Linked DNA regions of Noviherbaspirillum saxi. The protein of the gene in region 2 interacts with the protein of the main gene of each other region in a pairwise test. Links are inferred from orthologs where the notes say so. Each region holds a gene or a part of one and is shown on either strand. Other genes may lie near its edges.

The links. The genes of interacting proteins can lie anywhere in the genome.
Region 1: the proteins of ssb (region 2) and D3871_RS00575 interact in binary tests that used the Escherichia coli proteins (3 or more experiments, as listed by UniProt). The link is inferred for Noviherbaspirillum saxi from one-to-one orthologs.

What each region holds. Positions count from the first base shown.
Region 1 is NZ_QYUO01000001.1:105,486-108,376, reverse strand. It holds D3871_RS00575 (primosomal protein N'), read left to right. Parts: upstream 1-376; coding sequence 377-2,407; downstream 2,408-2,891. Other genes in the region: D3871_RS00570 (glutathione S-transferase), read left to right, coding at 2,538-2,891.
Region 2 is NZ_QYUO01000001.1:3,175,619-3,181,830, reverse strand. The notes cover bases 1,782-4,734. They hold ssb (single-stranded DNA-binding protein), read left to right. Parts: upstream 1,782-2,979; coding sequence 2,980-3,489; downstream 3,490-4,734. Other genes in these bases: D3871_RS15020 (putative bifunctional diguanylate cyclase/phosphodiesterase), read left to right, coding at 3,726-4,734; D3871_RS15030 (MFS transporter), read left to right, coding at 1,782-2,907. Also shown: excinuclease ABC subunit UvrA, read right to left, coding at 1-1,567; more of D3871_RS15030, read left to right, coding at 1,714-1,781; more of D3871_RS15020, read left to right, coding at 4,735-5,444; D3871_RS15015 (HDOD domain-containing protein), read left to right, coding at 5,510-6,212. UniProt on the Escherichia coli protein: Plays an important role in DNA replication, recombination and repair. Binds to ssDNA and to an array of partner proteins to recruit them to their sites of action during DNA metabolism. Acts as a sliding platform that migrates on DNA via reptation.

The sequences.
Region 1 (2,891 bases), 3.1 Mb from region 2 along the record:
AATTTGTATTGCCTGTCAGCACAGTGATGGAAATTCGCTTCCAAACAGCAACTCGATCAGATAAAAATTGCTTCAAATCGGCCTGTATCGACGTACTTATTCACAAAAACCAGGACTGCATAGGCTTGTGCATAGCAATAAAGATTTCTTTTAAAAGGCTTTCTTTCCCTCAAGAGTGAAAATACAAGTCATTGAATATAAAGGAATTATTTTTTGCTTTTCAAACAGGCAATTTGTTGGAAGTCGCATGGGGCTTAGGTTTGCCGGGAGTCAAGTCCCATTTCTCCACAAAGTTATCCACAGGATGTGTGGATAGTTTGAAAAGTCTTTAAGAATCGCGGCTTTAGACGTCTTTTTCAATAATTACATTAAGTACGTGACTGTTCTTTACCTCAATGTTGCCCTCGACACTCCGCTAGCCACCTGTTTTGATTATCGGTGGAACATGGAGCACGAACGACCGCTTCCCGGACAACTTGTGCTGGTCCCATTCTCTCGTCGCGAAGTTGTTGGGGTGATTATCGACGTGCGCGAACATAGCGACGTGCCGCCCGATAAATTGAAGGATGCGCTAGCAATACGCACCCAGTTGGCACCGCTCAATCCTGCATGGCTGGACCTTTGCCGGTTTGCCGCCGATTATTACCAGCGCCCTTTGGGCGAAGTGATGGTGCCAGGCATACCGAAAAACCTGCGCTCGTCCAAGACGGTTTCGCTCGACCGTGCAATGAAAAAGCTCGCCAAGACCGACTTCGCCCATGATCCGACGTCGGCCGATGCACCGGTGCTGAACGCCGCGCAGCGCGAAGCCGCCGAAGCGATCGGAAACGCCGAAGGCTTTGCACCGATTCTGCTTTATGGCGTCACCGGCAGCGGCAAGACCGAGGTTTACCTGCAAGCCGCATCCGACGTGCTTGCGCGCGCGGAACGTTCCGGAACGGTGGCCCAAGTACTGATTCTGGTGCCCGAAATCAATCTCACGCCTCAACTTGAACAGAATGTCCGCACGCGCTTCCCAAACGTGGTCGTCGCAACGCTGCACAGCGGCTTGGCCGAAGGCGAGCGGCTAAGCCATTGGTTGGCCGGCCATTTGGGGCATGCGCGCATCATTCTCGGCACCCGGCTGGCCATTCTGGCGTCGCTGCCACACCTGAAGCTGATCATCATCGACGAAGAGCACGATCCGTCGTACAAACAGCAGGAAGGCTTGCGCTATTCCGCACGCGATCTTGCAGTATGGCGTGCGCGTCAGCTGGCCATTCCCATCGTGCTCGGTTCCGCCACCCCCGCGCTGGAAACCTGGCATCACGCGCAGTCGGGCCGTTACCGCAAGCTGGAATTGCGCGAACGCGCATCGCCGGATGCGGTGTTGCCGAAAATCCGCCTGATCGATATGGAGCGCGACAAACCGGGACAAGGACTGACCTCGACCCTGGTCAGCGCATTGAAGCTGCGCCTGGCCTGCAGCGAGCAATCGCTGCTGTTTCTGAACCGCCGCGGCTACGCGCCGGTACTGGCCTGCGACGCGTGCGGCTGGATCGGCAACTGTTCCCGTTGTACCGCGTTCATGGTCTTGCACAAACCTGAACACCGGATGCGCTGCCACCATTGCAGTCTGGAACAGCGGATTCCCAAGTCCTGTCCGACTTGCGGCAACGTCGATCTGCAACCGCTGGGGCGGGGCACGCAACGGGTGGAAGAGGGCTTGCAACAGGTTTTTCCCGAAGCCCGCATCATGCGCATCGACGCCGATTCGACGCGGCTCAAAGGCAGTGCGCAGCAAGCGTTCGAGCGCGTGCATCAGGGCGAGGTCGATATCCTGATCGGCACCCAGATGGTCGCGAAGGGACATGATTTCCGCAACCTGACCCTGGTTGGCGTGCTCAATCCGGATACCGCCCTGTTCTCACACGATTACCGGGCCAGCGAGCGTCTGTTTGCGCAATTGATGCAGGTGGCCGGCCGGGCCGGCCGGGCAGGGCGCAAAGAAGGCGGCAATGCCAGCGAAGTCTTGATCCAGACCCGGTATCCGCAGCACCCGCTGTTCGGCGCGGTGATGGCGCATGACTATGACCGCTTTGCCGGCGAGTTGCTGGAAGAGCGCAGCCAGGCCGCAGTGCCGCCCTTCATGTTCCAGGCCTTGCTGCGGGCCGAGGCGCGCGAACTCCAGACCGCGCTCGATTTCCTGCAACAGGCGGCCGACTGTCTGCAACATCCCGGCATCACGATCAACGATCCCATTCCTATGACCATGACACGGGTCGCCAACGTTGACCGGGCGCAACTGCTGATCGAGTCGCCATCCCGCCCGGTGCTGCAAGGCTTTCTGAAAGCATGGATGGCCGCGCTGCGCGCAATGAAGCCCCGCGTCAAATGGTCGCTCGAAGTCGATCCCGTCGACATCTGATTTGACTTGGCATCCAGCCCGAGCAGCTGCTCGACGCCCGCCTCGGAAACCGGAGGAGGTTCATGGGACAATTGCGTGGCGCGGATTTCATCATTTTTCTTCAACGAATTAACGGAACCGAACACTCGCCATGATCATCGTCCATCACCTGAACAACTCGCGCTCCCAACGTATCCTGTGGCTATTGGAAGAACTCGGCCTCGAATATGAAGTAAAGCGTTACGAACGCGATCCGAAAACCATGCTGGCGCCGGATGCATTGCGCCAAGTGCATCCGCTTGGCAAGTCGCCGGTGATTTCGGATGGCGACCTGACTGTGGCGGAATCCGGCGCGATCGTCGAATATCTGGTCGATCGCTACGGCGCCGGCCGCCTTGCGCCGGGACGCGGCAGCGAGGCACGACTGAAATACAGTTATTTCCTGCACTATGCGGAAGGCTCCGCCATGCCGCCGCTCTTGCTCAAGCTGGTATTCGACCGGATC
Region 2 (6,212 bases):
GCTCGTCCAGCACATACATCACGCCGGTCAGGCCGGAGCCGATCTGCGACGCCAGCCGGATGCGCTGCGCTTCGCCGCCGGACAGCGTATCGGCGCTGCGCTCCAGCGACAGGTAGTCGAGGCCCACATTGTTGAGAAACTTCAGGCGCGACACGATTTCCTTGATGATACGGTCGGCGATTTCCTTTTTCGCGCCGGTCAGCTTGAGTTTTTCAAAGAACTCCAGCGTTTCGCGCAAGGGCGTCGATGCGATTTCATAGATCGACCGTTCCTGCTTGCCGTTGCCGACCTTGACATAGCGCGCTTCGACGCGCAAGCGTGCGCCGTCGCAGGTCGGGCATTGCTTCTGGTTGATGAACTTTGCCAGTTCTTCCTTGACCGCCATCGAATCGGTTTCGCGATAGCGGCGCTGCAGGTTGTTGACCACGCCTTCAAACGTATGCTCGCGCACCACCGCGCGGCCGCGTTCGTTCACATAGGTAAATGGCACTGTCTGCCGGCCCGAGCCGTACAGCACAACCTGCTGCGCCGAGTCGGCCAATTTCTCGAAGGGCGTGTCGACGTCGAAGTTATAGTGCTCGGCCAGATTCGACAGCATCTGGAAGTAGAACTGGTTGCGCCGGTCCCAGCCTTTTACCGCGCCGCTGGCCAGCGACAGGTTGGGGAAGGCGACGATGCGCTTGGGGTCGAAGAATTCGATGTGGCCCAAGCCGTCGCATTCCGGGCAGGCGCCCATCGGATTATTGAACGAGAACAGGCGCGGCTCCAGTTCCTGCAGCGAATAGCCGCAGGTGTTGCAGGCGAACTTGTTCGAATACAGGTGCTCCTTGCCGCTATCCATTTCCAGCGCAATCGCCCGGCCTTCGGCCAGGCGCAACGCGGTTTCGAAGCTTTCTGCCAGACGCTGCTTGACATCGGCCTTGACCTTGATGCGGTCGATCACGACGTCGATGGTGTGCTTTTCGGTTTTTTTCAGCTTCGGCAGGTCGTCGATTTCATAGATCCTGGCGGTATGGGTGCCGCTCTGGATACGAAAGCGCACGAAGCCCTGTGCCTGCATCGCTTCAAACAGATCGACATGCTCGCCCTTGCGATTGGCCACGACCGGCGCCAGGATCATCAGCTTGGTGTCTTCCGGCATGGCGAGAACCGCATCGACCATTTGCGACACCGATTGCGCGGCCAACGCATTTTCCGGGTGGTCAGGGCAATAAGGTGTGCCGACTCGCGCGTACAGCAGGCGCAGGTAATCGTGGATTTCAGTCACGGTACCGACCGTCGAACGGGGATTGTGCGAAGTCGCTTTCTGCTCGATCGAGATTGCCGGCGACAAGCCTTCGATCAAGTCGACATCGGGCTTTTCCATCAGCTGCAGGAATTGGCGCGCATACGCCGACAGCGATTCCACGTAGCGGCGCTGGCCTTCCGCATACAGCGTGTCGAACGCCAGCGAGGATTTACCCGATCCGGACAGGCCGGTGATCACAATCAGCTGATTGCGGGGTAATTCGAGATTGATGTTCTTCAGGTTGTGGGTGCGGGCACCGCGAATTCTTATTTCTTCCATGAACTGCTTTCAACGTGCGGCCATTTCGGCGCTTTGTACGGGTCAACCTGATACTATAACGGGTTTTAAAGTCCGCCGTATCCTCTGGATCCCCCGCCGTGAGCACCATATCAGCCACCACTTCCGCCGATGATCTCGGCACCCGCATGTCCTCTAACGAAATTCGTGCCAGTCTGTCATTGGCGTCGATTTTCGCGTTGCGCATGCTGGGCATGTTCCTGATCCTGCCCGTCTTTGCGGTGCATGCCAAAACCCTGCCGGGCGGTGACAGCGCGACCATGGTCGGAGTGGCAATGGGTATTTACGGCCTGACCCAGTCTTTCGGCCAGATTCCGTTTGGCGCGGCATCCGATAAATACGGACGCAAGCGCATCATCATCATCGGGCTGGTCTTGTTTGCGATTGGCTCGTTTATCGCTGCTGCCTCGACCACGCTGGCATGGGTCATTGTCGGTCGTGCAATCCAGGGGGCAGGCGCGATTTCGGCTGCCGTGACCGCCTTCATCGCCGATACGACGCGGGATGAGCATCGCACCAAGGCGATGGCGATGGTGGGCGGATCGATTGGCCTGACGTTTGCCGTTTCACTGATCGCCGCCCCGGTCATGTATGACTTGATCGGCATGGGCGGACTGTTTGCGTTGACCGGCATCCTGTCGGTGCTCGCGATCGGCATCGTGATCTATATCGTTCCGCCGGCCCCGAAGTTAAAAATCGTGGAACGCGTACCGTTCTCACGGATACTCGCCAACGGCGAACTGATGCGGCTCAATTACGGCGTATTCGCGCTGCATGTGACGCAGATGGCCATGTTTGTCGTCGTGCCCGCCGCACTGGTCGATTACGCCGGCTTGCCGATTGCCGCCCACTGGAAAGTCTACCTGCCGGTGGTGCTTGCCTCGTTCGCCCTGATGCTGCCGCCAGTGTTTGCCGGCGAACGGCGCGGCATGATGAAACAGGTGTTCGTCGGTGCCATTGCCCTGATGCTCCTGGTCCAGCTTGGCCTGTGGCTGTTCATGGCGCAGCCGGCGATGCACTGGTCGGTACTGGTCTTGCTCTTGCTTGCCTTCTTCGTTTCGTTCAATATCCTTGAAGCCTGTCAGCCGTCTCTGGTGTCGCGCATCGCGCCGCCGGCGGCCAAGGGATCGGCGCTTGGCGTATACAACACGCTGCAGGCGCTCGGACTGTTTTGCGGCGGCGCGCTCGGCGGATGGTTGAAGCAGCATGCCGGACCGTCTTCCGTGTTCGTACTTGGCGCGGCGCTGACAGTTGTCTGGCTTATAATTGCCACCAGCATGAAGAACCTGCCGCGGAGGGCGGCGGCTGTCGCGGCAGCCTGATGCGCCAAGCACCGCCTGCGCATCGCCGTTGTGGCACCACGATCACTATTGAGTCAGCTTGAGGAGAAATTTATGGCATCGGTCAACAAGGTCATCATCGTCGGCAATCTGGGACGCGATCCGGAAACGCGTTACATGCCGAACGGCGACGCCGTCACCAATATTGCGGTTGCGACCACCGAAAGCTGGAAAGACAAGAACTCCGGCGAAAAGAAGGAACTCACCGAATGGCACCGGATCACGTTTTACCGCAAGCTCGCGGAAATCGCCGGCCAGTACCTGAAAAAAGGCTCGCAGATTTATGTCGAAGGCCGTTTGCAAACACGCAAATGGACCGACAAGGATGGCGTGGAGCGCTATACGACTGAAATCATCGCCGACACGATGCAGATGCTGGGAAGCCGCCAGGGAATGGGCGGCGGTGCCGGCGCACCGATGGATGACGATTACGGCAGCAGCGCCCCGGCGCCGCGCCAGAGTTCCGCCGGTGCAGGCGCGGGCGCAGGCGGCGGCGGAGCCGCGCGCGGCGCATCGCGCCCGGCGCCGAACTTCAGCGACATGGATGACGATATCCCGTTCTGATTTTTGCCGCAAACCTCGCAAATAAAGAAAGCCCCGAAGTCTGACCTCGGGGCTTTTTTGTTGAAAAATCATGGCTTTGATTCTTTTTCTGCATTTTCTTCTCTAACATTTGGATCAAGCGTTAATTTCCCTACTACAATTTGCTAAGATGCCTGAAGTCGCTGGCGGAGCGGCGGCTTTGTCGGCCGAAAAACCTTGCCCACAGCCGAGCCTTTATCTGAGATAAGCTTCTGACAATGTTTTCCACTCGTCAAGACCGGACTGAAACTACTGCAAAAACGCAGTTGGACAGCCTCATGGAGGCTGCCGGCGATGCGGTATTCCGGTTAAGCGTACACGGGACCATCATTTACGCAAGCAGGCGCGCGACCGAACTTATCTGTCCCGGTGAAAAACTGGTAGGGCAGGTCTTGAACGCTTTCGTGCTTGCTGTCGACCGCCCGGCCATCGATGCCGTGATTGCACAAGCGGCGGGTTCCAGCCAGCCCAGCAAGACCAATGTGCGCATCAAGACCCTGGGTAACGCGCTGTGGATCGAGCTGCAAGTCATGGCCTATGAAGCTGGACCGGGAGAGCAGGAATTGCTGGCCGTCGGCCGCGACATCTCCGGCCAGCAAGCCACAGAAGAACGATTGCGCCACATGGCTACGCATGATGCGTTGACCGGTTTACCCAATCGTTCGCTGCTGTCGGACCGGATCCGCATGGCGATCGCACAGTCGCGCCGCACTGGCCGCGGCTTTTCCGTTGTCGCGCTGGATCTGGACGGTTTCAAGAAGGTCAACGATGCGCTGGGCCATCCTGTTGGCGACGCCTTGCTGCGCGTTGCCGCAATGAGACTGTCCGAGACACTGCGCGATGTCGATACGCTGGCGCGTGTCGGTGGCGACGAATTTGTCGCGGTCCTGCCCGGCGCGGTCTCCGAGGCAGAAATCCAGATCATTGGACGCCGCATGATTTCAACAATGCAGCTGCCGTTCGAGATCCAGGGGCACACGCTGTACGTCGGCACCTCGATCGGCGCAGCCGTCTTTCCCGAGCACGGCGATAGTGAAGTCAAATTACTGGCCCATGCCGACACCGCGATGTACCGTGCCAAGGAAACCGGCAAGGCGCGCTGCGTGGTTTATAACCACGAGAAATTCACGCAGCCGGAACACGATGTGTCGATGGAAGCGGCGATGTTCCAGGCCGTGCGCGATGGCGAATTCCTGCTGCATTACCAGCCCATCGTCGATGCGCGCAGCCGTCAGATCATGGGCTTCGAAGCCTTGATGCGCTGGAGTCGTCCGGGACAAGGTTTGGTGTCGCCGGCCCAGTTCATCCCGATGGCGGAAAGCAATGGCTTGATCAACCTGCTGGGCGCATGGGCGCTGAAGGCGGCATGCGTGCAGATCAGGCGCTTCGAAGAAGTCGCGCGGCGGCCATTGTATGTGTCGGTCAACGTCAGTCCGCGCCAGTTCCGCAACGATCAATTCCTCGACATCATGGACGAGGCGATGCAGCTTTCCGGATTGAGCGGTGAGCAGCTGCTGCTCGAAATTACCGAAGGAATCCTGATGTCCGACCCGGAGCATGCCGAAGCCCTGCTGACCGCGATGACATCGCGTAATGTGCGCATCGCGATTGACGACTTTGGAACCGGATATTCATCGCTCGCCTACCTCAAACGCTTCCCGATCGCCACGCTCAAGATCGATCGCGCATTCATCAAGGATTTGCCCAGCTCTGTCAAGGACGTGGCCATTTGCAATGTCGTGCTCAGCCTTGCCAGCCATCTGAATCTGAACACCGTTGCCGAAGGCGTCGAAAACCAGGAACAGCTCGATTTTCTCGCCGCGCACGGCTGCGGCCTGATCCAGGGATACCACACAGGGCGTCCCCTGGTGCCCGATGAAATCATTGCCTTGCTCAAGGCCGAGCAGGCAAGTCCTGCGCTAACCGCTGCACAATAGAGTAGAGCGAGACCGACTGCATGCATGCCTTTTCAAATACCGGCCCGGTCAGTGCGGAAAAAACCATGGAACTGCTTTGGTCGCGCGTGCGCCAGCGCGGCGATCTGCCCGGTTTTTCCAAGGTGGTCAGCGCCATCATCGGCGCCATGCGCGGCGATGACGATCGCGAGTTCAATATGACCCGCACCGTGCTGCAGGATCCGGCGCTTACGCAAAAGGTATTGCGTTTGGCCAATAGCGCGATGTATTCGGTGTTCGGGCAGGGTATCAATACCGTTTCCAAAGCCGTCATCGTGCTGGGCACCGAGGCGATCGGCCATCTTGCGCTCGGATTGAAGCTGGTCGACGGCTTGTCCGCCGCTTCGTCCGAATCGGCAAATGCACGCGTCGAGATGGAAAAGTCGGTGCTGGCAGGGCACATCGCGCGACAGATGGCGTCGTCCGCGAATACACGCGATGCGGAAGAAGCCGTGGTCTGCTCGATGCTGCATTCGCTCGGCCGCATGATGGCGACTTTCTATCTGTCGGATCGCTGGCACCTGGTGCAGGAGTATAGCGTTCGCACTGGGGCCGATGAGAATGAAGCGGCACGCGAAATTCTCGGATTGCGGTTCGACGATATCGGCCGGCACGCGGCTCAGCATTGGGGCTTGCCTGCTGCAGTAGTGGATACCCTGCAAGACATGCCGCCCAAGCCGATCGGAGAGCCGCTGGACCATAAGGACTGGCTTGCTGCGATTGCGACCGTATCATCGCGCTGTGCCGATG